4 regions of the Afipia sp. GAS231 genome follow, and region 3 is predicted to be linked to each of the others. Evidence: predicted binding sites of a transcription regulator. Region 3 holds the regulator's gene; each other region holds the start of a gene.

Region 1 (5,282 bases), 2.1 Mb from region 3:
AGCCCGAGCGCGATCGCCACCGCGACCTTGACCCAGGTCGGAATGAACTTGGTGGCCTGGTCGAGCGAGCCTTTATAGGCGTTCAGGGTCGCAACCTCTTCCTTGTTGAGGTCGTTTTCCTTGTCCTTCATCAGGAAGCGGATCGCTTCCGAAGTCAGGTACATGTCGTTACGGGTGTTGCCGACGACTTCGGCCGGCACCTTGTTGAGCGAGCCGTATTTTGCGACCTGGTCGCCGACATCCTTCACCAGCACCGACAGCGAGGGGTAGGTGCCTTCGCTGATCTTGTGCTCGGCGACGTACAGCGTCACCGCCGGACGGGGATTGCCGATGATGCTGTGGCCGGCGCCCTTGGCGGCGACCACCTTGGAGGCGGCATCCGAGGTCTGCTGGAACTGCGCCACCTGGGATTCCGGCAGCGCGCGGTTCAGCGCGTAGGCGGTCGGCACGGTGCCGATCAGGATCAGCATGATCAGGCCCATGCCCTTCTGGCCGTCGTTCGAACCATGCGCGAAGCTGACGCCGGTGCAGGTTGCGATCAAAAGACCGCGGATCCAGAGCGGCGGCGCCTTGTTGCCTTCGGGTGCTGCGTACAGCGCCGGATTGCGGACGATCATCTTCAGCAGCATGAGCAGGACGGCGGCGCAGACGAAACCGACCAGCGGCGACAGCAGCAGCGCATAGCCGATCTCGGTGGCCTTGCCCCAGTCGACGCCGGAGGTGCCGTCACGGCCGCGCATCAGCGCGTTGGCGACGCCGACGCCGATGATCGAACCGATCAGGGTGTGGGACGAGGAAGCCGGCAGGCCGAAATACCAGGTGCCGAGATTCCACAGGATGGCAGCGATCAAGAGCGCGAATACCATCGCAAAGCCGGCACTGCTTCCGACCTGAAGGATCAGTTCGACCGGCAGCAGCGAGACGATGCCGAAGGCGACGGCGCCGGTGGAAAACAGCACGCCGAGGAAGTTGAACAGGCCCGACCACATCACGGCGACTTCGGCCGGCAGCGAGTGGGTATAGATCACGGTCGCGACCGCGTTGGCGGTGTCGTGGAAGCCGTTGACGAACTCGAAGCCGAGCGCGATCAGCAGCGCCACGAACAGCAGCATATAGGGCAAATAGGACGTGACCCGGGTGCCGGTCGCGTCGACGTCGGAATAGATGCTGTAGGAGACGAACAGCAATCCCGCGGCAAGAATGCCGAAGAAAATGATCATCGTCAGCGGGTTAAAACCCTTGTCGAGATTGGGCCTGGAAGCCGGCTGAATCGGTGCTCCCTCGGCTATCGATGAATTGAGTGCAATATCGGTCATTCTGACGCCCCCTCATTATACGTTGAGAGCGCTTTTTGACTGATGGACTTGAAGGTGAGATGACAGTTGCGCTGCAGCGCGGAATGCTTCCTGTGCCCGGCCCGCATTGCACAATTTTTCGACGGGCTTGTTTGCGCAACGCTGCCAACCGGCGCGGGGCCGGGCGAGCGCAGTTTGATCAGAAAGTGTGATCAGTGTGTGAGGAGAAGGGAGCAGAGTAGACCGCGCGCTGCACGGCACCGGGGCTGGTAGCGCCGCGCAGCGCGTCGGCCTCAAGGGAGCGTCATGGCGTGAACAGGACGTCCCAAATTCCTGTCAGGAATATTCCTGTCGAGAACACGATATTCTCGTTTATCAATTAAAGGTTGTACATATGTTTGTCAAATTTCCCACCGTTATATTTCACGAGACATGGCGGCTTTGGAACTTTGTGGCGTCTTTGAGTGAAACCTGCGCCGCATTCGGTGCGGAGTGAATACCGGTTCACGCAAAGAGAGCGTGTCTAGGCCGCGTGTGCTGATTTTTGCAGCAACTCGGCCGCGATTTTCAGGTCTTCGACGAAACGCTGGTATTCCAGCGCCTTGGCTTCGGCGTCGGGCAACCGCAACAGATAGGATGGATGCACCGTCACCAGCGCCTTGCTGCCGTCGTCGAGATCGAAGAGGCGGCCGCGGCTTTTGTTGATGGGCGTGATCTTGCCGAACACGCATTGCGCCGCGGTCGCGCCCATCGCTACCACGAGATCGGGCCTGATGACGGCGCGTTCGCGCGCATACCAGGGCCGGCAGGCGTTGATCTCAGGCGTATTGGGCTTCTGGTGCAGACGGATTTTTCCGCGCGGCACGAATTTGAAATGCTTGACGGCGTTGGTGACATAAACCTTGCGGCGATCGATACCGGCTTCCGCCAGCGCGCGGTCGAGCATTTGGCCGGCGGGACCGACGAAAGGTTGTCCGGCGAGGTCTTCCTTGTCGCCGGGCTGTTCGCCGACCAGCATCACCTTCGCCGTTATCGGTCCTTCGCCGAACACGGTTTGGGTGGCGTCCTTCCACAGCGGGCAGGCGCGGCACTGCGCGGCTTCCTCGCGCAGCGTTTCGAGTTGGTCGCCGGTGTGTTGACGGGCCATCTCCGGTTCCAGTCGCTTCTGCGCCTTGTGCGGTTCGGTTGCTGCATTCGCGATCATCGCACTGGCGTTTCGCTCCGCGCCGGCGATCAAAGGCTTAATCAACGAGGCCTCCGGCAGGTTCCGCCAATATTTCTTCGGCATCTCGTTCTGCATCGCCTTCACCTTCAGTCGCGCCGGATTGAAGATGCTGGCGTAATAGCGTCGCCAGGTTTCCTCCAGGCGATCTTCCGTCGGAGCCTCGGTCTTGGCCACGCCCGGCGTGATCGAGACCGCGTGGCCATCCCAATGTGCGCAGACATCGGGCGTCAGGATCGACCACGGCATGTCGGCGAAGCGGCGTGCGAAGAAGGGAGCGGCGAGTTCGACGATGTGGTGTTCCGGTTCGAACCAGGCAACGTAATGCGCTTTCTGTTCGCGGCCGACTTCGCGGAAGCGGACAAAGGCGTGCATCTTGTGCTCGTCGCGGCGCACCGCCTTGGCCATGCCCGCGATCTCGGCGACGTCAGGGTCGGTTGCGATATCGAGCAGGTCGTGATGACCGCGCAACCGCCACAGCAGGCGATAGAACATGGCGAACCGTTCGGGATTGCGATTAAGGATCGCGGTCTGCGCCAGTTCGATGAACTTGCCGGATACGTTGAAGGTGCCGTGCGGCGGCTCGGGTGGCGGTGTTGTCGGTTCGAACAGTTCCGGCGCGTCGCCGCGCACCCGCCAGGTCACGTTGGACGGCTTTACCTCATTCAGCGCCAGCGCGCGGGCGGCGTTGCGCCAGCCGTTGAAATCGGTTTCGCCGTCGATGGTGATGAAGTGCATCGGTTACTCCTCACTTCCGTCATTGTGAGCGAAGCGATAAGGGCTCTGTCATTCCGGGATGGTGCGTTAGCACCAGACCCGGAATCTCGGGATTCCGGGTTCGATGCTTCGCATCGCCCCGGAATGACAATCAAAATCCAAATCCCATCTGCACCGCCTTCGGCTTGAACCGCGCTGCCAGCGCTTCGCCATCGAGTAGATGTCCTGGCGGCCGGTGATTACCGAGAACGATGAACGGCAGCGCCTTGTTCTTGGGAATGTTGAGCCGCGCCAGATCTTCGACGCGAATATTCGTCAGCCGGCGCGTGGCGATGATGCGTTCGACGGCTTTGGTGCCGAAGCCCGGCACGCGCAGCAGCTCTTCGCGGCTGGCGGTGGCGACGTCGAGCGGGAAACGTTCGCGATGCCGCAACGCCCAGGCGAGTTTCGGATCGATGTCGAGCGGCAGCATGCCGGCGCGCTCTTCGACGATCTCGCCGGCGTCGAAACCGTAGAACCGCATCAGCCAGTCGGCCTGATAGAGCCGGTGCTCGCGGATCAGCGGCGGTGCGGCTAGCGGCAACGCGCGGCTGGCATCGGGGATCGGGCTGAATGCCGAATAGTACACCCGCTTGAGCCGGTAGGAGCCGTAGAGATTGGCGCTGGTGTCCAGAATGGTTTTGTCGTTGGCGGCGTCCGCACCGATGATCATCTGCGTGCTCTGGCCGGCCGGCGCAAAGCGTGGTGGCTTGGCCTTGGTCGCAGTCCTGCTGTTATCCTTGGCTTCGTCGAGTTTCAGCCGCAACCGGCCCATGGTGCGGCGGATCGCGCGGAGGTCTTTCTCCGGCGCCAGTCTGGCCAGACTGGTTTCCTCGGGCACTTCGATGTTGATGGAAAGACGGTCGGCATATTTGCCGGCCTCCGTGATCAGCGCGTCGTCGGCCTCCGGAATGGTCTTGAGATGGATGTAGCCGCGGAAGTGATGTTCTTCGCGCAGTTTTCGCGCGACACCCACCACCTGCTCCATGGTGTAGTCGGCGCTGCGAATGATGCCGGAGGAGAGAAACAAGCCTTCGATGTAATTGCGGCGGTAGAAATCGATCGTCAGCTTCACCACCTCGTCGACGGTGAAGCGGGCACGCGGCACGTTGCTGGAGGCGCGGTTGACGCAATACAAGCAATCGTAATTGCAGGCATTGGTGAGCAGCACTTTCAATAGCGAGATGCAGCGGCCGTCCGGCGCGTAGGAATGGCAGATGCCCATGCCGGGCGCGGTCGAGCCGAGGCCTTTGCCGTCGCTGGAATCCCGCTGCTCGGTGCCGCTGGAGGCGCAGGAGGCGTCGTATTTGGCGGCATCCGCCAGGATTTCCAGCTTGCGCTGCACGTCCATCCCTGAATCCCTTTGATTCCGCTCATGAATCGCTCAGGCATCAATCCCGATTGACTCCCGGCGTCCTGTTAGCTTTATATTAGAACATATCATGAACAAATGAGCCAGCCGCGGGTTCATTCGAAAGAACCTGAAGGCCCAAATTCCCAGAGGAGCGGGGCATGAGCACCGCACACACCAGCACGCTTGCGCGCTTGCGCGGCAGCATCGAGCGCATCGAAACATCGGGCGATGCGCATGCGCATCACAAGGTCGCGCTCGGTCACGCCGGCGCCGACGCGACACTGCAAGGCGGTCTCGCCATGGCTGCGGTGCATGAGGTGTTTTCGGAAGGCCACCAGAGCGCGGCGGCCACCGGCTTCATCGCCGGCCTCGCCGGGCGGCTGACGCCGCGCCGGCCGCTGGTCTGGGTGCGGCAGGATTTTTCAGAACTGGAATCCGGCGCGTTGTCGATGAGTGGGCTTTGCGAGCTCGGCCTCGATCCGCGCCTGCTGGTGACCGTGCGTGCTGCCGACGCCGATGCCGCGCTACGCACCGCCGCCGACGCGCTGGCCTGCGACGCGCTCGGCGCGGTGGTGCTGGAAGTCTGGGGCGAGGCGCGGCAGCTCGATCTCGTTGCCAGCCGCAAACTCACACTGGCCGCGCAAGCCTCCGGCGT
Region 2 (5,282 bases), 2.8 Mb from region 3:
GTCGCCGGTCAAGCGAATGGACGATGTGAGATAAATTCATGCAAGCTCTTTACGCACAGCTTTTGGTGGGACTGATCAACGGATCGTTCTACGCGCTGCTCAGTCTCGGGCTCGCCGTGATCTTCGGCATGCTCAACATCATCAATTTCGCCCATGGCGCCGTCTACATGATGGGCGCGTTCGTCGCGTATTTCCTTCTGAGCCTGGGCGGCCTCGGCTACTGGTGGGCGCTGATCATCGCGCCCATCGTGGTCGGCATCTTCGGCATGATCCTGGAACGAACCATGCTGCAGTGGCTGTCGGGTCTCGACCACCTCTATGGCCTGCTGCTGACCTTCGGCATGGCGCTGATCATTCAGGGCGTGTTCCAGAATTACTTCGGCTCGTCGGGTCTGCCTTACGCGATCCCCGATGAACTGAAGGGCGGCATGAATCTCGGCTTCATGTTCCTGCCGATCTACCGCGGCTGGGTCGTGATCTTCTCGCTGATCGTCTGCATTGCCACCTGGTACCTGATCGAGCGGACCCGGCTTGGCGCTTACTTGCGCGCCGCGACGGAAAACCCGACTTTGGTGCGCGCGTTCGGCGTCAACGTGCCGCGGATGATCACGCTGACCTACGGGCTCGGCGTCGGTCTCGCGGCGCTGGCCGGCGTGTTGTCCGCACCGATCAACCAGGTCCGGCCGCTGATGGGCGCCGATCTGATCATTGTGGTGTTCGCGGTGGTGGTGATCGGCGGCATGGGGTCGATCATGGGCTCGATCATCACGGGCTTTGCGCTCGGCGTGATCGAGGGACTGACCAAATACTTTTATCCCGAGGCTTCCAACACCGTGGTCTTCGTCCTGATGGTGCTGGTGTTGCTGGTGAAGCCAACGGGACTGACCGGACGGGCGGCCTGACATGAGCGCATTGACTGACGACACACTCCCGGTAACGCCGCGCGCGCTGCGCGACGAGATGATCGTGTTCGCCTTGATGGCGGTGCTGCTGGGTGTCGTGCCCTGGACCGGCATCTATCCGTTCTTCGTGATGCAGGCGTTGTGCTTTGCGCTGCTGGCCTGCGCATTCAATTTGCTGATCGGCTATGGCGGTCTGCTTTCATTCGGCCATGCGATGTTTCTCGGCACCGCGGGCTATGTCTGCGCGCATGCGCTGAAGGTCTGGGGACTGTCCCCCGAACTCGGCATCCTGGCCGGCACCGCGGGTGCGGCGGCGCTCGGCGTCATCACCGGACTGGTCGCGATCCGCCGCCAGGGCATCTACTTCTCGATGATCACGCTGGCGCTGTCGCAGCTTTTGTATTTCATCTATCTGCAGACCCCGTTCACCCACGGCGAAGACGGCATTCAGGGCATCCCGCAGGGCCACTTGTTCGGGATTTTCGACCTCTCCAAGCCGATCGTGCTCTATTACGTGGTGCTGGCCGGCTTCCTCGGCGGATTCCTGCTGATCTATCGCACAATCAACTCGCCGTTCGGCGAGGTGCTGAAAGCGATCCGCGAGAACGAGCCGCGCGCGGTCTCGCTGGGTTACAAGACCGACCAGTACAAGCTGGTGGCCTATATCCTGTCCGGAACCATCGCGGGTTTTGCCGGTTCGCTAAAAGTGTTCGTGGCGCAGAACGCCTCGCTCACCGACGTGCACTGGTCGATGTCCGGTGAAATCGTGCTGATGACCCTGGTCGGCGGCTTGGGGACCGTGTTTGGTCCGGTGGTCGGCGCCTTCGTCATCATCGCCATGCAGCAATATCTGGCAGGTTTCGGCCAGTGGGTGACGGTGATCCAAGGCGGGATCTTCGTGGCCTGCGTGCTGATGTTCCGCCGCGGCGTGATCGGCGAGATCGCGCATTTTTTCCGACGATCGCTCTAAACCAACCGGTTTTGGCGGCTTTTTCGGCCCCACAAAGCGGTGGATGACCGGGTTCCCGGGACCTGCCGTGGCGCGCTTTGCTCTCGAATGGTCTATGACAGTTTTGTGACGGGTCGCCCGGCGGCCCTGCCAGAACGATGGATTGTTGCCGATGCTGATGCGCTGGTTTCGTGCCTTCCTGCCCAAGGAAGAGCGGTTTTTCGAGCTGTTTGACCGCCATGCCCAGACCGTCGTGCAGGGCGCAACGGCATTGCAGGACATGCTGCGCGGCGGCGACGAGACGCCGGTGTTCTGCCAGCGCGTCAACCAGTTCGAGAACGAGGCCGACGGCATCACCCGCGAAGTGCTGACCGCCGTCCGCCGCACCTTCATCACCCCATTCGACCGCGTCGACATCAAGAACCTGATCACCTCGATGGATGATGCCATCGACCAGATGCAGCAGACCGCAAAGGCGGTGGTGCTGTTCGAGGTCCGCACCTTCGAGCCGCCGATGCGCGAGATCGGAACCTTGCTGGTCGAATGCGCCAACCTGGTCGGCCGCGCGTTGCCGCTGATGCAGTCGATCGGCGAAAACGTCGCGATGCTGACCGCGATCACCGAAGAACTCGGCAAGCTGGAAGGCCGCGTCGACGACCTCCACGATATCGGGCTGAAGGAGCTGTTCCTCAAGCATCGCAATGCCAACGCCATGGATTTCGTGGTCGGCGCCGAAATCTACAAGCACCTCGAAAAGGTTGCGGACCGGTTCGACGACGTCGCCAACGAGATCAACAGTATCGTCATCGAACAGGTATAGGGCAGGGCCGCGCAGTGGACGCCACGCTTGGTCTTCCGATTCTGACCGGATTAATTGCGGTCGCGTTGCTGTTCGACTTCCTCAACGGGTTGCACGACGCCGCCAATTCGATTGCGACGATCGTGTCGACGCGGGTATTGCGTCCGCAATATGCGGTGGTCTGGGCGGCGTTCTTCAATTTCGTCGCGTTTGCGGTGTTCGGGCTCCACGTCGCCAACACCATCGGTACCGGGATCATCGAGCCCAGCATCGTCGATGCGCAGGTGATCTTCGGCGCGCTGGTCGGCGCCATCGTTTGGAACCTGATCACCTGGGCGCTCGGCATTCCCTCGAGCAGTTCGCATGCCCTGATCGGCGGCCTGGTCGGCGCCGGCATGGCGAAGGCGGGTTTCTCGGCTGCGGTCTGGAGCGGGCTCACCAAGACGCTGCTGGCGATCGTGCTGTCGCCGCTGGTCGGTTTCCTGCTGGCGCTGGTGCTGGTGGCGATCGTGTCCTGGCTGTCGGTGCGTTCGACGCCGTTCGCAGTCGACCGCGCCTTTCGCATCCTGCAATTCGTCTCGGCCTCGCTCTATTCGCTGGGCCATGGTGGCAACGACGCGCAAAAGACCATGGGCATCATCGCCGTGCTGTTGTATTCGCAGGGCCATCTTGGCGACCATTTCGAAATTCCGTTCTGGGTGGTGATGGCGTGCCAGACCGCGATGGCGCTGGGCACCCTGATGGGCGGCTGGCGGATCGTGCGTACTATGGGGCTGCGGATCACCAAGCTGACGCCGATGCAGGGCTTTTGCGCGGAAACCGGCGGTGCCGCGACCCTGTTCATGGCCACCTATCTCGGGGTTCCCGTATCCACCACCCACACCATTACCGGCGCCATCGTCGGCGTCGGCGCGGCGCGGCGGGTCTCCGCGGTGCGCTGGAACGTGGCGAGTTCGATCGTCTATGCCTGGGTGATCACCATTCCAGCCTCTGCTATGGTGGCCGCAGCGGCCTATTGGGCGGTGACCTTTCTGCGCTGATCAGGTGACCAGCTTGAGCCCCACGATGCCGGCAACGATCAGACCGATGCTCGCCAGGCGAAGCCCGGAAGCCGGTTCGCCGAACAGGAAGATGCCGAGTATCGCCGTTCCCACAGCGCCGATCCCGGTCCATACCGCATAGGCGGTTCCGATCGACAATGTTTTCAGCGCCAATCCGAGCAGGAGCACGCTTCCGGCCATGGCCGCGAGCGTCAGGACCGACGGGGTCAGCCGCGTAAAGCCTTCGGTGTATTTCAGGCCGACGGCCCAGCAGATTTCCAGCAGACCAGCGGCAAACAACACAGCCCACGCCATGACGAACCCTTCATTTACAGGCAGGGTCGTCCCCGCGGATGATGTGCTGATCGGAAGGCCGTCCTTCCGCCCCGGATATGGGGCTTGCACCGGCATGGCGCAATTGCCAAATCACCCTTGATTGCGCCGGTTTTCCCTGCCAAACGCTCGCTTCATGTCCGACATCGCTGTTCCCATCGAATCGCCGTCCCGGTCGCCGCTTTCAGACGAAGTGGCGCGGCGGCGGACCTTTGCCATCATTTCGCATCCTGACGCCGGCAAGACCACGCTGACTGAAAAGCTGCTGCTGTTCGGCGGCGCCATCAACCTGGCCGGCCAGGTCAAGGCCAAGGGCGAACGGCGCAATACCCGCTCCGACTGGATGAAGATCGAGCGCGAGCGCGGCATCTCGGTCGTGACCTCGGTGATGACGTTCGAATTCCAGGACCTCGTCTTCAACCTCCTGGACACACCGGGCCATGAGGACTTTTCGGAAGATACTTACCGGACGCTGACTGCGGTCGACTCCGCGGTCATGGTGATCGACGCCGCCAAGGGCATCGAGGCGCGCACCCGAAAACTGTTCGAGGTGTGCCGGTTGCGCGACATCCCGATCATTACCTTCATCAACAAGATGGACCGCGAGAGCCGCGATACCTTCGATCTCTTGGACGAGATCGAAAAGACGCTGGCGCTCGACACCACGCCGATGACCTGGCCGGTCGGCCGCGGCCGCGACTTCCTCGGCACCTATGACGTCATCAATGGCGGCGTGCGGCTGCTGGAAGGCGGCGGCGCCAAGACTGGTGCTGCGCAACAGATCGACATCGCCGAACTCGCCGGCCGCAACGCCAATCTCGACGTCGCCGAGATCAAGGACGAGCTGGCGCTGGTGTCGGAAGCCTGCAAGCCGTTTGACCTCGCGGCATTTCGCGAAGGCCATCTGACGCCGGTCTATTTCGGCAGCGCGCTGCGCAATTTCGGCGTCGGCGATTTGCTGGAAGGTCTCGGCAAGTTCGCGCCGCCGCCGCGTGCGCAGGATTCCAACCTGCGCAAGGTCGAGGCCGCCGAGCCGCGCATGAGCGCCTTCGTGTTCAAGATCCAGGCCAACATGGATCCGAACCACCGCGACCGCATCGCATTCGCGCGGCTGTGCTCGGGCAAGCTCGTTCGCGGCATGAAGGCGAAGCTGGTGCGCACCGGCAAGAACATGTCGCTGTCGTCGCCGCAATTCTTCTTCGCCCAGGATCGCTCGGTGGCGGACGAGGCGTTTGCCGGCGACGTCGTCGGCATTCCCA
Region 3 (5,282 bases):
TCGGGGAACTGATCGAATTCGACGACACCAACAGGATTTTCACCTCGCCGAGCGATCGACGAACCCAGGACTACATCACCGGCCGGTTCGGCTGAGCATGATCCGGAAAAGTGGGACCCGGTTTTCCGAAGAGATCGTGCTCAAAAGGGAAATTCAAATCATGCTCCGATCCGATCGGATCATGATTGAGGAGAGATCAAATGGCTTCTGAACATACCGCCAAGGCGTTTGACGGCGATCTGCAGGAACTCACCCGTCTCGTTGCCGAGATGGGCGGCCTTGCCGAACGCATGATCACCGAATCCGTCGATGCGCTGGTCCGCCGCGACATCGCGCTGGGCAACCGCGTCGTCACCTCCGACCTCGAGATCGACCGCCTGCAGCACATCATCGAGGAACGCGCGGTGCTGACCATCGCGCGGCGCCAGCCGATGGCGATCGACTTGCGCGAGATCGTCGGCGCGATGCGCGTCGCCACCGATCTGGAGCGGATCGGCGACCTCGCCAAGAACATGGGCAAGCGGGTCGCGGCGCTGGAGAACGATTTCCAGCCCTTGAAGCTGATCCGCGGCCTCGAGCACATGACCGATCTGGTGCAGTCGCAGGTCAAGTCGGTGCTGGACGCCTATGCCGCGCACGACCTGCCGGCGGCGATGGCGGTGTGGAAGGGCGACGAGGAAGTCGACGCCATCTGCACCTCGCTGTTCCGCGAACTCCTGACCTACATGATGGAAGATCCGCGCAACATCTCGTTCTGCATTCATTTGATGTTCTGCGCCAAGAATATCGAGCGGATCGGCGACCACGCCACTAACATTGCCGAAACCGTGTTCTACATGATCGAGGGTCAGCAGATTCTCGACAAGCGCCCGAAGGGCGACATGACGACGTTCGCCACGACAGTACCCGGTAACTGACGCGTCAGAACGATAGGGAAGCCAAATCGATGAACGCACGCATTCTGGTGGTTGAAGACGAGGAAGCGCTGACCACGCTGCTGCGCTACAACCTTGATGCCGAAGGCTACGAAGTCGAGACCGTCGGCCGCGGCGATGATGCCGATACGCGGCTGAAGGAGCGGGTGCCCGACCTGATCGTGCTCGACTGGATGCTGCCGGGCCTGTCCGGCATCGAACTGTGCCGGCGCCTGCGGGCGCGGCCGGAGACCAAGCAACTGCCGATCATCATGCTGACCGCGCGCGGCGAGGAAAGCGAGCGCGTCCGGGGCCTGGCCACCGGCGCCGACGACTACATCGTCAAGCCGTTCTCGGTGCCGGAATTGCTGGCGCGGGTAAAAGGCCTGTTGCGGCGCGCCAGCCCCGAGCGGCTCGCCACCGTGCTGACCTACGGCGATATCGAGCTCGACCGCGAGAAACGCCGCGTCGCCCGCTCCGGCCGCCAGATCGATCTCGGCCCGACCGAGTATCGCCTGCTCGAGTTCTTCCTCGAGCATCCTGGCCGCGTGTTCTCGCGCGAGCAGTTGCTGGACAGCGTCTGGGGCCGCGACATCTATATCGACGAGCGCACCGTCGACGTTCACATCGGCCGCCTGCGCAAGCTGCTCAACCCCGGCCGCGAGCAGGACCCGATCCGCACCGTGCGCGGCGCCGGCTACGCGCTGGATGATCGCTTCGCGAAGGCGGAGCCGTAGGGCTCTTGTAGGGGCAGGCGGAGCAACAAACTCCGCCGTCGTCCCGGCCTTGAGCCGGGACCCATAACCACAAAATGTAATTGTTAGAAAAGAGCTGAAGCTCCAGCTCGGCATAACCGCGATCCATCGGCGGTTATGGGTCCCGGCCCCCGTGCGCAATTGCGCACTAGGCCGGGACGACGAAGCTTCGTCATTGCGAGGAGCGTAGCGACGAAGCAATCCATCCGTCAGCGAAGCAAGTCTGGATTGCTTCGCTCCGCTCGCAATGACGGAGAATTACCTTGTCGGCTTCGGCGCCGGGCGACGGCGATCGGAGGCCGGCTGGTAGGCGACGCGCGAGTGGTGCGCGCAGTAGGGCAGGCCGGCGAGCGCCTTGCCGCCGCAGAAGAAGAAGTCCGCGGTCGAGGGATCTCCGACCGGCCAGTGGCAGGTCGCCTCGTTCAATTCCAGGAGCGTCAGCCGCTGGCTCATCGGCACGACATTGTCGAAGGCGATCGGATCCGGCTCCATCTCGACTTCGAACGCATGCGCAAGCGCGGTGTTGCCGCGCGACACCGGACGCGCCACCCGCATCATGTGCTGGGCGGGGCGGGCCTTGCGCTGGCGCGGTGCTGCCGAAGAGGGGCTCTTGGCGCGGCCGGACAGGCCGAGCCGGTGCACTTTGCCGATCACCGCGTTGCGCGTCACATTCCCGAGTTCCGCGGCGATCTGGCTGGCGGACAGGCCGCCTTCCCAGAGCTTCTTAAGCTGCTCGACGCGATCGTCGGACCATGTCAATACCGTCATCGCATTCTTCCCTTCGCTTCGCGCTGGCCTATCGGGGGCAGCGCTGGCGATGCCAAATCTCAAATATCCCTGCGGTCAGAATCCCTTAGCCCTCGCCGGGCGCGAAAGCCGTGCCCGAACGTGAACGCCGTACAAATAGACTCTTGAGATCAGAACTGCCGCACGAGATGTCGTACCCGACAGCCCAGACGCTACAATATGGCGTGACTCTGGCGCAAGAGTCCGGGGCAGCGCGTCCACATGTTCCGACATCTAGGCATTGCAATGTGAGTTTTCCACCACACCGGAAATGTACGGATTGCCTTTTCTTGCAGTGCACGAGAGCGGCTGGAGCATGATCCGGAAAAATGGACACCGGTTTTCCGAAAAGATCATGCTCAAACAAGAAGATTAACGGGCCTGCAAGCAGGCCCTACGGCATGTTGACAGCCTTGGCCGCCAGCATAGAATGCCTCTCACGTGCCGCCTCAAAAGGCGGCACGTTTTGTTTTCGGATGACTGACCACAGCCGTGAGTGCACCAATACGGGTGTTCTCTGCGGCCGGTCTCAACCCTTCAGTGATCGCCATGACCAACAGCGCCGCGTCGCATCTGCTCCCCGTTTTCGCCAGGGTCGATCTCGGCTTCGATCGCGGCGAGGGCGCGTGGCTGGTCGCCACCAACGGCGATCGCTATCTCGATTTCACCTCAGGCGTCGCGGTCAATGCGCTCGGCCATTGCCATCCGCATCTGGTCTCTGCGCTGCAGGAGCAGGCCACCAAGCTGTGGCACATGTCGAACCTGTTCAAGTCGCCCGACGGCGACAAGCTCGCCGCGCGGCTGTGCGAGCAGAGCTTTGCCGACTTCGTGTTCTTCTGCAATTCCGGCGCCGAGGCGCTGGAATGCGTGATCAAGGTGACGCGCAAGTATCACGCCGCCAAGGGTCATCCCGAGCGCTATCGCATCATCACCTTCGAAGGCGCGTTCCACGGCCGCACGCTGGCGACCCTGGCCGCGACCGGCTCGGCCAAATATCTCGAAGGTTTCGGTCCGCCGATGGACGGCTTCGACCAGGTGCCGCATGGCGATCTCGAAGCGGTGAAGAAGGCGATCGGCCCGCACACCGCCGGCATCCTGATCGAGCCGGTGCAGGGCGAGGGCGGCGTCCGCTCGGCGCCGAACGCGTTCTTCAAGGCGTTGCGCGAATTGTGCGACAAGCACGGCCTGCTGCTGGCGTTCGACGAGGTGCAGACCGGCATGGGCCGCACCGGCGATCTCTTCGCCTACAAGCGCCTCGGCGTCACCCCCGACGTGATGTCGCTGGCGAAAGCGCTCGGCGGCGGTTTCCCGATCGGCGCCTGTCTCGCCACCGCGGAAGCCGCCTCCGGCATGACGCCGGGCTCGCATGGCTCGACCTTCGGCGGCAATCCGCTGGCGATCGCGGCGGCGAATGCCGTGCTCGACGTGATGCTGAAGCCCGGCTTCTTCGATCATGTGCAGAAGATGTCGCTGCTGTTGAAGCAGAAGCTGGCCTCGGTGGTCGATCGCTATCCGAACGTGCTGGCGGAAGTGCGCGGCGAGGGGCTTCTGGTCGGCGTCAAGGCCGTGGTGCCCTCGGGCGATCTCGTCAATGCGCTGCGCGATCAGAAGCTGCTCACGGTGGGCGCCGGCGACAATGTGGTGCGCTTCCTCGCGCCGTTGATCGTGAATGAATCCGAGATCGAGCAATCCGTGCAGATGCTCGAACGCGCCTGTGTCGCGCTGTCGGGCGCAACGTTAAAGAAGGCGGCGGGGTGATGAGCAAGCCCGTCCGTCACTTCCTCGACATCTCGGAACTGCCGCTGGCCGAGCTGCGCAACATGCTCGACGCCAGCGCCGCCATGAAGGCGAAGCTGAAGGCGCATGAAAAGAACCAGAAGCCGCTCGAAGGCAAGACGCTGGCGATGATCTTCGAACGGCCGTCGACCCGCACCCGCGTCTCGTTCGACGTCGGCATGCGCCAGCTCGGCGGCGAGTCCATCATGCTGACCGGCGCGGAGATGCAACTCGGCCGCGGCGAGACCATCGCCGATACCGCGCGCGTGCTGTCGCGCTATGTCGACGCCATCATGATCCGCATCCTCAACCACGAGGCGCTGCTGGAACTGGCCGCGCACGCCACCGTGCCCGTCATCAACGGGCTGACACGGCGCTCGCATCCCTGCCAGGTGATGGCCGACCTGATGACCTTCGAGGAGCATCGCGGGCCGATCGAGGGCCGCACCGTGGCCTGGACCGGCGACGACAACAACGTGCTGGCCTCGTGGGCGCATGCGGCCGAGCGCTTCAAGTTCAAGCTCAATGTCGCGACCCCGCCGCAGTTCGCGCCGAACAAGGCGATGAAGGACTGGATCAAGGCAACGCAAGCCCCGATCGTGCTCGGCGCCGATCCGGAGGAAGCCGTGCGCGGCGCCGATTGCGTCGTCACCGACACCTGGGTCTCGATGGGCGACAAGGAAGGCGAACATCGCCACAACGTGCTGAAGCCCTATCAGGTCAATGCCAAGCTGATGTCGCTGGCCAGCAAGGACGCGATCTTCATGCACTGCCTGCCGGCCCATCGCGGCGAGGAAGTCACCGACGAGGTGATCGACGGCCCGCAATCGGTGGTGTTCGACGAAGCCGAAAATCGCCTGCACGCGCAAAAGGGCATTCTGGCCTGGTGCTTTGGGACAGTGGCTTAGGGTTGCCTCTTTATCCCTCCCCCTTGTGGGGAGGGTGGCGCGAAGCGCCGGGTGGGGGTAGCGCACGGCAGTGCGCGAAGAATCCCTTTGTTGAAGCAGCCCCCCACCCGTCACATCGTTCGCTACGCTCACGATGTGCCACC
Region 4 (5,282 bases), 1.4 Mb from region 3:
TCGTGTTCCTGGTGATCACCTCGCCGGTGACGGACGACGAAAAGCCGGTGTGATGCACGGGCTGCTTCAGGCGCTGGCCCGCAACGGCCAGTGGCCGATAATCCCGAAGCGCGACGCCGCGTCGTCCTGACGGAACAGGGCAATCCGGTCGATCTCCAGCGTCGCAAGCTCGATCGCGGCAAAGCGGCTTCGCAGCATCGCCACCACGCCATCGCGCCGCTCGGCGGGCAGCCGCCCGGTCAGCGTCATGTGAAAGCGAAACTCTTCCATCACGTAAGGATAGCCCCAGCGGTCCAGATACTCGCACTGCCGCGCCGTCAGTTTTGCTGGATTGCGCCGCGCGCGGTCCTCGGGTGTGAGTGGCGCGCGGAAGAAGTCGAACGCGCGGGTGCAATCGGCGGCCAGCCGCTCGAGCTCCGGCGATGGTTCAGCCGGGATTACCGCGATAAAGCCGCTGATGGTATCGATCGCTGGCTTGATCAGGGGAACTGGCCGCGCCGCATCGGCAAACAGTTCGCAGGCGGCGACAAGCTGGGCTTCGGTTCGGCCTGGCGCCAGCGTCATCGGCGCTTTCAGCGTGGCGTGGAAGCCGTATTTGCGGGGATCCTGCGCCAGCTCGCGCCAGTCCGGCGGTAAGCCGTCCGGAAACGGCAGTTCTTCGCCGCTGTAAGCATCGTAGCCGAGCAGCGACGCGCCGAAACGGTCGAGCGTGCTGCCGGGCGCGTCGGCGTAATAGATTGCGTAACGTGGGTGAGTTGCCATTGCGTCAGAATAGAGCCGTGTCAGGCGGCCGCAACTGCCTTGCGTGCGACCGGCGCATGCACGAGACGGTGGGCCTCGGTCAGATGCACCAGACGTCCGGCTGATATCACCGCGACGATTCGCGGCCGCAACGGCAGCGTGTCGTCGACCAGCAGGATGTCGGCGCGGGCTCCCGCGGCGAGCGTGCCGCGATCGGTCAGGCCGGCGGCGCGCGCCGGCGCGGACGAGATCAGTCGCCAGGCCTCGGCCAGCGGCAACACGCCATCGGCGGCCAGACGAAACGCCGCCAGCAGCGGCGCCGGATAGTAATAGTCGGATGCCAGCACCGAACACAGGCCCTTGGCGATCATGTCGGAGGCTTTGGTCCAGCCGGTATGGCTGCCGCCGCGCACGACATTGGGCGCCCCGAACACGATGAAGTCGCCGGCGCTGGCCGCCTCGCGCGCGGTCTCCTCGTTGACCGGAAATTCGGCGATGCCCACGCCCTGCGAGCGGAACGCCTTGCGCATCTCCGGGCTGTCGTCGTCATGCGACAGCATCCGCACATTGGCGTCGCGCGCCGCCTGTGCCAACCGGGCGACCGAGGCCGGCACGTCATGGGCGCGGGCAACCACGCTTTCCACCAGGCGGTCGAAGGCATCGCCCGAGAGACCGGTGCGCTCCACCATGCGGCTGCGCTTCTGCGGCTTGGTGAGGCTGGCGACGGTTGAAGCCATATGATCGTTGAAGGCGAGCAGGTCGACGCGGCCTTCCGGCAGCCATTCCATGATCTCGGTCTCGGCGTCGAGATTGTAGGTCTCCTGGCGCAGATGGAAGCGGGTGTCGGCCGCGAGCTGCGGCCGCATCGCCTCGATCGCGTCGAGTAGCCGTCTCGCATTGTCGGCGCTGCGCAGGCCCGGCTCCCACGACCAGGTGGTGGCGTGATAGACGGTGGTGATGCCGTTGCTGATCGCCTGCCGGTCGCTGTCGACCAAGGCAACGTCGATCGGAAAATCGACGCCGGGGCGCGGCATCATCTGCCGCTCGAAGGCGTCGCCGTGGAGGTCGACGATCCCGGGCAGCACCAGCAGGCCACCGGCATCGATGCCGAGAGAGCCACGCCCGTGATCCGAACCAACTGCAACAATGTCGCGGCCGGCGATCCGCAGCGGGGTGTCCACTATTTCAGTGCCGAGCAGAACCCGGCCACCTTCGATCAACATATCGGTCACGATGCGGCGCCTTGATGCCTGAGGGGTGCACGGGTGGAGACGGCTGCCGCCTCGTATTTTTCGAGAAAGCCTTCGATGTCAAGCTTGCGGAAATCGGGCAGGGCACGGCGCAGCGTTTCGTGATCCCAGTTCCACCAGGCCAGTTCGGCAAGCCGGCCGGCGACGCTTTCGGTGAATCGCCGCTTGATGACGCGGGCCGGATTTCCGCCGACAATGCTGTAGGCCGGAACGTCCTTGGTCACGATCGCGCCGGCGGCGACCACGGCGCCGGTGCCGATGCTGCGGCCCGGCAGGATCACCGCGCCATGCCCGATCCAGACATCGTGGCCGATATAAACGTGGTGTTCGCGCCGCCAGGCGAAGAATTCGGCATCGTCGGCCTCGCCGGGAAAATAGGCGCTGGCGCGATAGGTGAAGTGTGCCTGCGTGGCGCGGTGCATCGGATGGTTGCCCGGGTTGATTCGCGTCATCGCCGCGATCGAGCAGAACTTTCCGATCGTCGTGTAGGTGATCTGGGCGTCGTTGACGACGTAGGAATAGTCGTCCATCGCGACTTCGAGCAGGATGGTCCGCGCGCCGACCTCGGTATAGGCGCCGAGCTTGCTTTCGCGCACCGACGCCGTGGGATCGATCGTCGGTTCGGTGGAAAGCGTCTTGCCGGCCATCTGCATTCCCTTCGGCAGTCCGAGGTGCGGGTACTACGCAGCTCAGAGGTGCGAGTGCGCACGTCATCAGGGCACTTCATGACAACGTCATGACGATTGCATGACTGACATCGCCGGTGTGGACGATTGCCGCATCGCAGCGCTGCTGTCACACAACTGAAATATCCAGCCGATAGCGATGGTTCACGACTTGGCATCTGAAGCCTTGGCGTCTGGAGCATTGCATGCTGGTGGTTGAAGGTTTGACGTGTCGTTTCGGCACAAAAGCCGCGGTGGATAATGCGTCATTCTCAATCGCGCCAGGCAGCTTCGTCGGCGTGATCGGCCGTTCGGGCGCCGGCAAGTCGACGCTGCTGCGGATGATCAACCGTCTTGCAGAACCTTCCGAAGGCCGCATCCTGTTCGAAGGCGTCGACGTGACTGCGCTGCGGGGCAAGGACTTGCGGCAGTGGCGCGCGCGCTCGGCGATGATCTTTCAGCAATTCAATCTGGTCGGCCGGCTCGACGTGCTCACCAACGTGCTGATGGGCCGGCTTGCCGACATCCCGTCCTGGCGCTCGCTGACGCAAACCTGGCCGGAACAGGACAGGGCGCTGGCGATGTCGGCGCTCGAACAGTTCGACATGGCCTCGCTCGCGGCCCAGCGCGCCGACCAGCTTTCCGGCGGCCAGCAGCAGCGGGTCGCGATCGCTCGCGCGCTGGTGCAGGAACCTGACATCATTCTCGCCGACGAGCCGATCGCCTCGCTCGATCCCCGCAACACGCGGATCGTGATGGACGCGCTGCTGCGCATCAACAAGCATTTCGGCATCACCGTGATCTGCAACCTGCATTCGCTCGATCTGGCGCGGAGCTATTGCGACCGCCTGATCGGGATGTCCGCGGGCCGCGTGGTGTTCGACGGCGCGCCGGCTGTTCTGACCGACCTTATCGCGCGCGAGCTCTACGATCTCGAAGCCAATGACGTCATGGGCGGTGCGCCGGTCGCGGCTCCCGAAGTTTCAGGCGTTCCCGCGCTCGGCACCGCCGCCGCGGCCTGAGTTTCCTTTTTCTGTACAGGCGGCCGTTGCGAACCTGCACCGGCCGATAGGCGCATCTACAACAAGAGGGCATATCATGATCAATCGTCGCATCGTTCTTGCCGGCGCCGCCGCGCTGGCGTTCTCCGCATCCGGCGCATTCGCCGAGGACTGGAAAGCGAAATATCCGGAAATCACCTTCGCGGTGATCCCGGCGGAGAACGGTTCTGGAGTCACCGAGCGTTACACGCCCTTGGTAAACTACTTGTCGAAAGAACTCGGCATCAAGGTCAATCTGCGCGTCGCCAACGACTATGCCGCTGTTATCGAAGGCCAGCGAGCCGGCAACATCCATATCGGCTATTACGGCCCGGCTTCCTTCGCCCGGGCGCGCGTGACCGGTGTCAAGACCGACGCGTTCGTGATCGACGTCAATGCCGACGGCTCCAAGGGCTACTATTCGGTGTTCTACGTGCGCGCCAACAGCCCATACCAGAAGATCGAAGATTTGAAGGGCAAGAATCTCGGGCTGGTCGACCCGAACTCGACCTCCGGCAACAACATGCCGCGCTTCAAGCTGAACCAGGTCGGCATCGACCCGGATGCGTTCTTCTCCAAGGTTATCTTCACGGGTAGCCACGAGAATGCGGTGCTGGCGCTGGCGCAGGGCACCGTCGACGTCGCCGCCAACTGGTGGAACGCTGACAACGATTCGAACCTGACCCGCATGCTCAACAAGAACATGGTCAAGTCGAGCGACGGAACGTCGTTGAAGAAGGAAGACTTCCGCATCATCGTGAAGTCCGACCTCATCATCAACTCGCCCTATGCCTATCTCAGCGACCTGCCCGACGACATGAAGGCCGCGATCAAGAAGGCGTTCCTCGAGATGGCAGAAAAGGACAGCGAAGGCTTCAAGAAGCTGTCAGACGGCAAGAACCTGCCCTGGCAGCCGATCACGAACGCCGACTACGACAAGACCATCGAGTTGATCAAGTTCGTGGACAATCTTCGCAAGAAGGCGTCCTGATCGTTCGGCGGAGCGTGTACAGGCCGGGTCGCAGCGACCCGGCCTTTTTCCGTCCTGATTTCCAACCGGAGTAGCGAGCCTCGATGGCGACCGCCGTATCCATCCTTCCAGCGCCGCAACTGGCTGCCTTGAGCGAGGCCTATCGCAAGGCCGTCGCCCGCAAGCGGCTTCGGTTGACGGTGGCGGCAGCGGTCTTCTTTGCCGCGCTGGTCGTCGCGGCCGTCGGCGCTGAAGTAAACCTGCGCACGTTCTTCAAGTTCTTCGGAAACTTCCTCAGCTATTTCGACCGGATCTTCACGCTGGAAGACGGCACCAGGGTCTGGACTAACCCGGCGGAATGGTTCTGGGGCTGGCACAAATGGCTCCGGCTGCTCGGCGAAACCATCCTGATCAGCTATGTCGGCACCCTGATGGGTGCGGTGCTGGCGTTCGCGCTGAACTTCTTCGCTGCGCAAAACACCTCGCCGGGGCCGTGGCTGCGCTTCACGGTGCGGCGTCTCTTGGAATTCGCCCGCACCGTTCCCGGCATCGTATTCGCGCTGATCTTTGTCATCGCCTTCGGCCTCGGCCCGATGGCGGGCGTGCTGGCGATTGC

What was found. Region 3 encodes PhoB, which activates phosphate uptake and scavenging genes when phosphate is short. Its sites were predicted from a motif close to TGTCATNNANCTGTCAT; they were not measured.
Region 1: the regulator PhoB is predicted to act here: its motif matches at 1,365-1,381, upstream of BLS26_RS29960 (inorganic phosphate transporter).
Region 2: the regulator PhoB is predicted to act here: its motif matches at 1,967-1,983, upstream of BLS26_RS32985 (DUF47 domain-containing protein).
Region 4: the regulator PhoB is predicted to act here: its motif matches at 2,728-2,744, upstream of phnC (phosphonate ABC transporter ATP-binding protein).

The regions. Positions count from the first base shown of each region.
Region 1 covers NZ_LT629703.1:6,373,108-6,378,389, forward strand. Annotated here, with positions in the region: gene BLS26_RS29960 (inorganic phosphate transporter) at 1-1,316, opposite strand, end outside; gene BLS26_RS29965 (UdgX family uracil-DNA binding protein) at 1,819-3,255, opposite strand; gene BLS26_RS29970 (putative DNA modification/repair radical SAM protein) at 3,386-4,624, opposite strand; gene BLS26_RS29975 (ImuA family protein) at 4,786-5,282, shown strand, end outside.
Region 2 covers NZ_LT629703.1:7,035,888-7,041,169, forward strand. Annotated here, with positions in the region: gene BLS26_RS32975 (branched-chain amino acid ABC transporter permease) at 39-902, shown strand; gene BLS26_RS32980 (branched-chain amino acid ABC transporter permease) at 904-1,872, shown strand; gene BLS26_RS32985 (DUF47 domain-containing protein) at 2,027-2,671, shown strand; gene BLS26_RS32990 (inorganic phosphate transporter) at 2,686-3,690, shown strand; gene sugE (quaternary ammonium compound efflux SMR transporter SugE) at 3,691-4,005, opposite strand; gene BLS26_RS33000 (peptide chain release factor 3) at 4,160-5,282, shown strand, end outside.
Region 3 covers NZ_LT629703.1:4,284,716-4,289,997, forward strand. Annotated here, with positions in the region: gene pstB (phosphate ABC transporter ATP-binding protein PstB) at 1-95, shown strand, start outside; gene phoU (phosphate signaling complex protein PhoU) at 201-917, shown strand; gene phoB (phosphate regulon transcriptional regulator PhoB) at 947-1,651, shown strand; gene BLS26_RS20130 (GcrA family cell cycle regulator) at 1,928-2,437, opposite strand; gene BLS26_RS20135 (aspartate aminotransferase family protein) at 3,005-4,213, shown strand; gene argF (ornithine carbamoyltransferase) at 4,213-5,139, shown strand.
Region 4 covers NZ_LT629703.1:5,733,292-5,738,573, forward strand. Annotated here, with positions in the region: gene BLS26_RS27190 (cupin domain-containing protein) at 1-53, shown strand, start outside; gene BLS26_RS27195 (DUF1045 domain-containing protein) at 67-762, opposite strand; gene BLS26_RS27200 (alpha-D-ribose 1-methylphosphonate 5-triphosphate diphosphatase) at 783-1,973, opposite strand; gene BLS26_RS27205 (chloramphenicol acetyltransferase) at 1,970-2,638, opposite strand; gene phnC (phosphonate ABC transporter ATP-binding protein) at 2,863-3,678, shown strand; gene phnD (phosphonate ABC transporter substrate-binding protein) at 3,755-4,687, shown strand; gene phnE (phosphonate ABC transporter, permease protein PhnE) at 4,771-5,282, shown strand, end outside.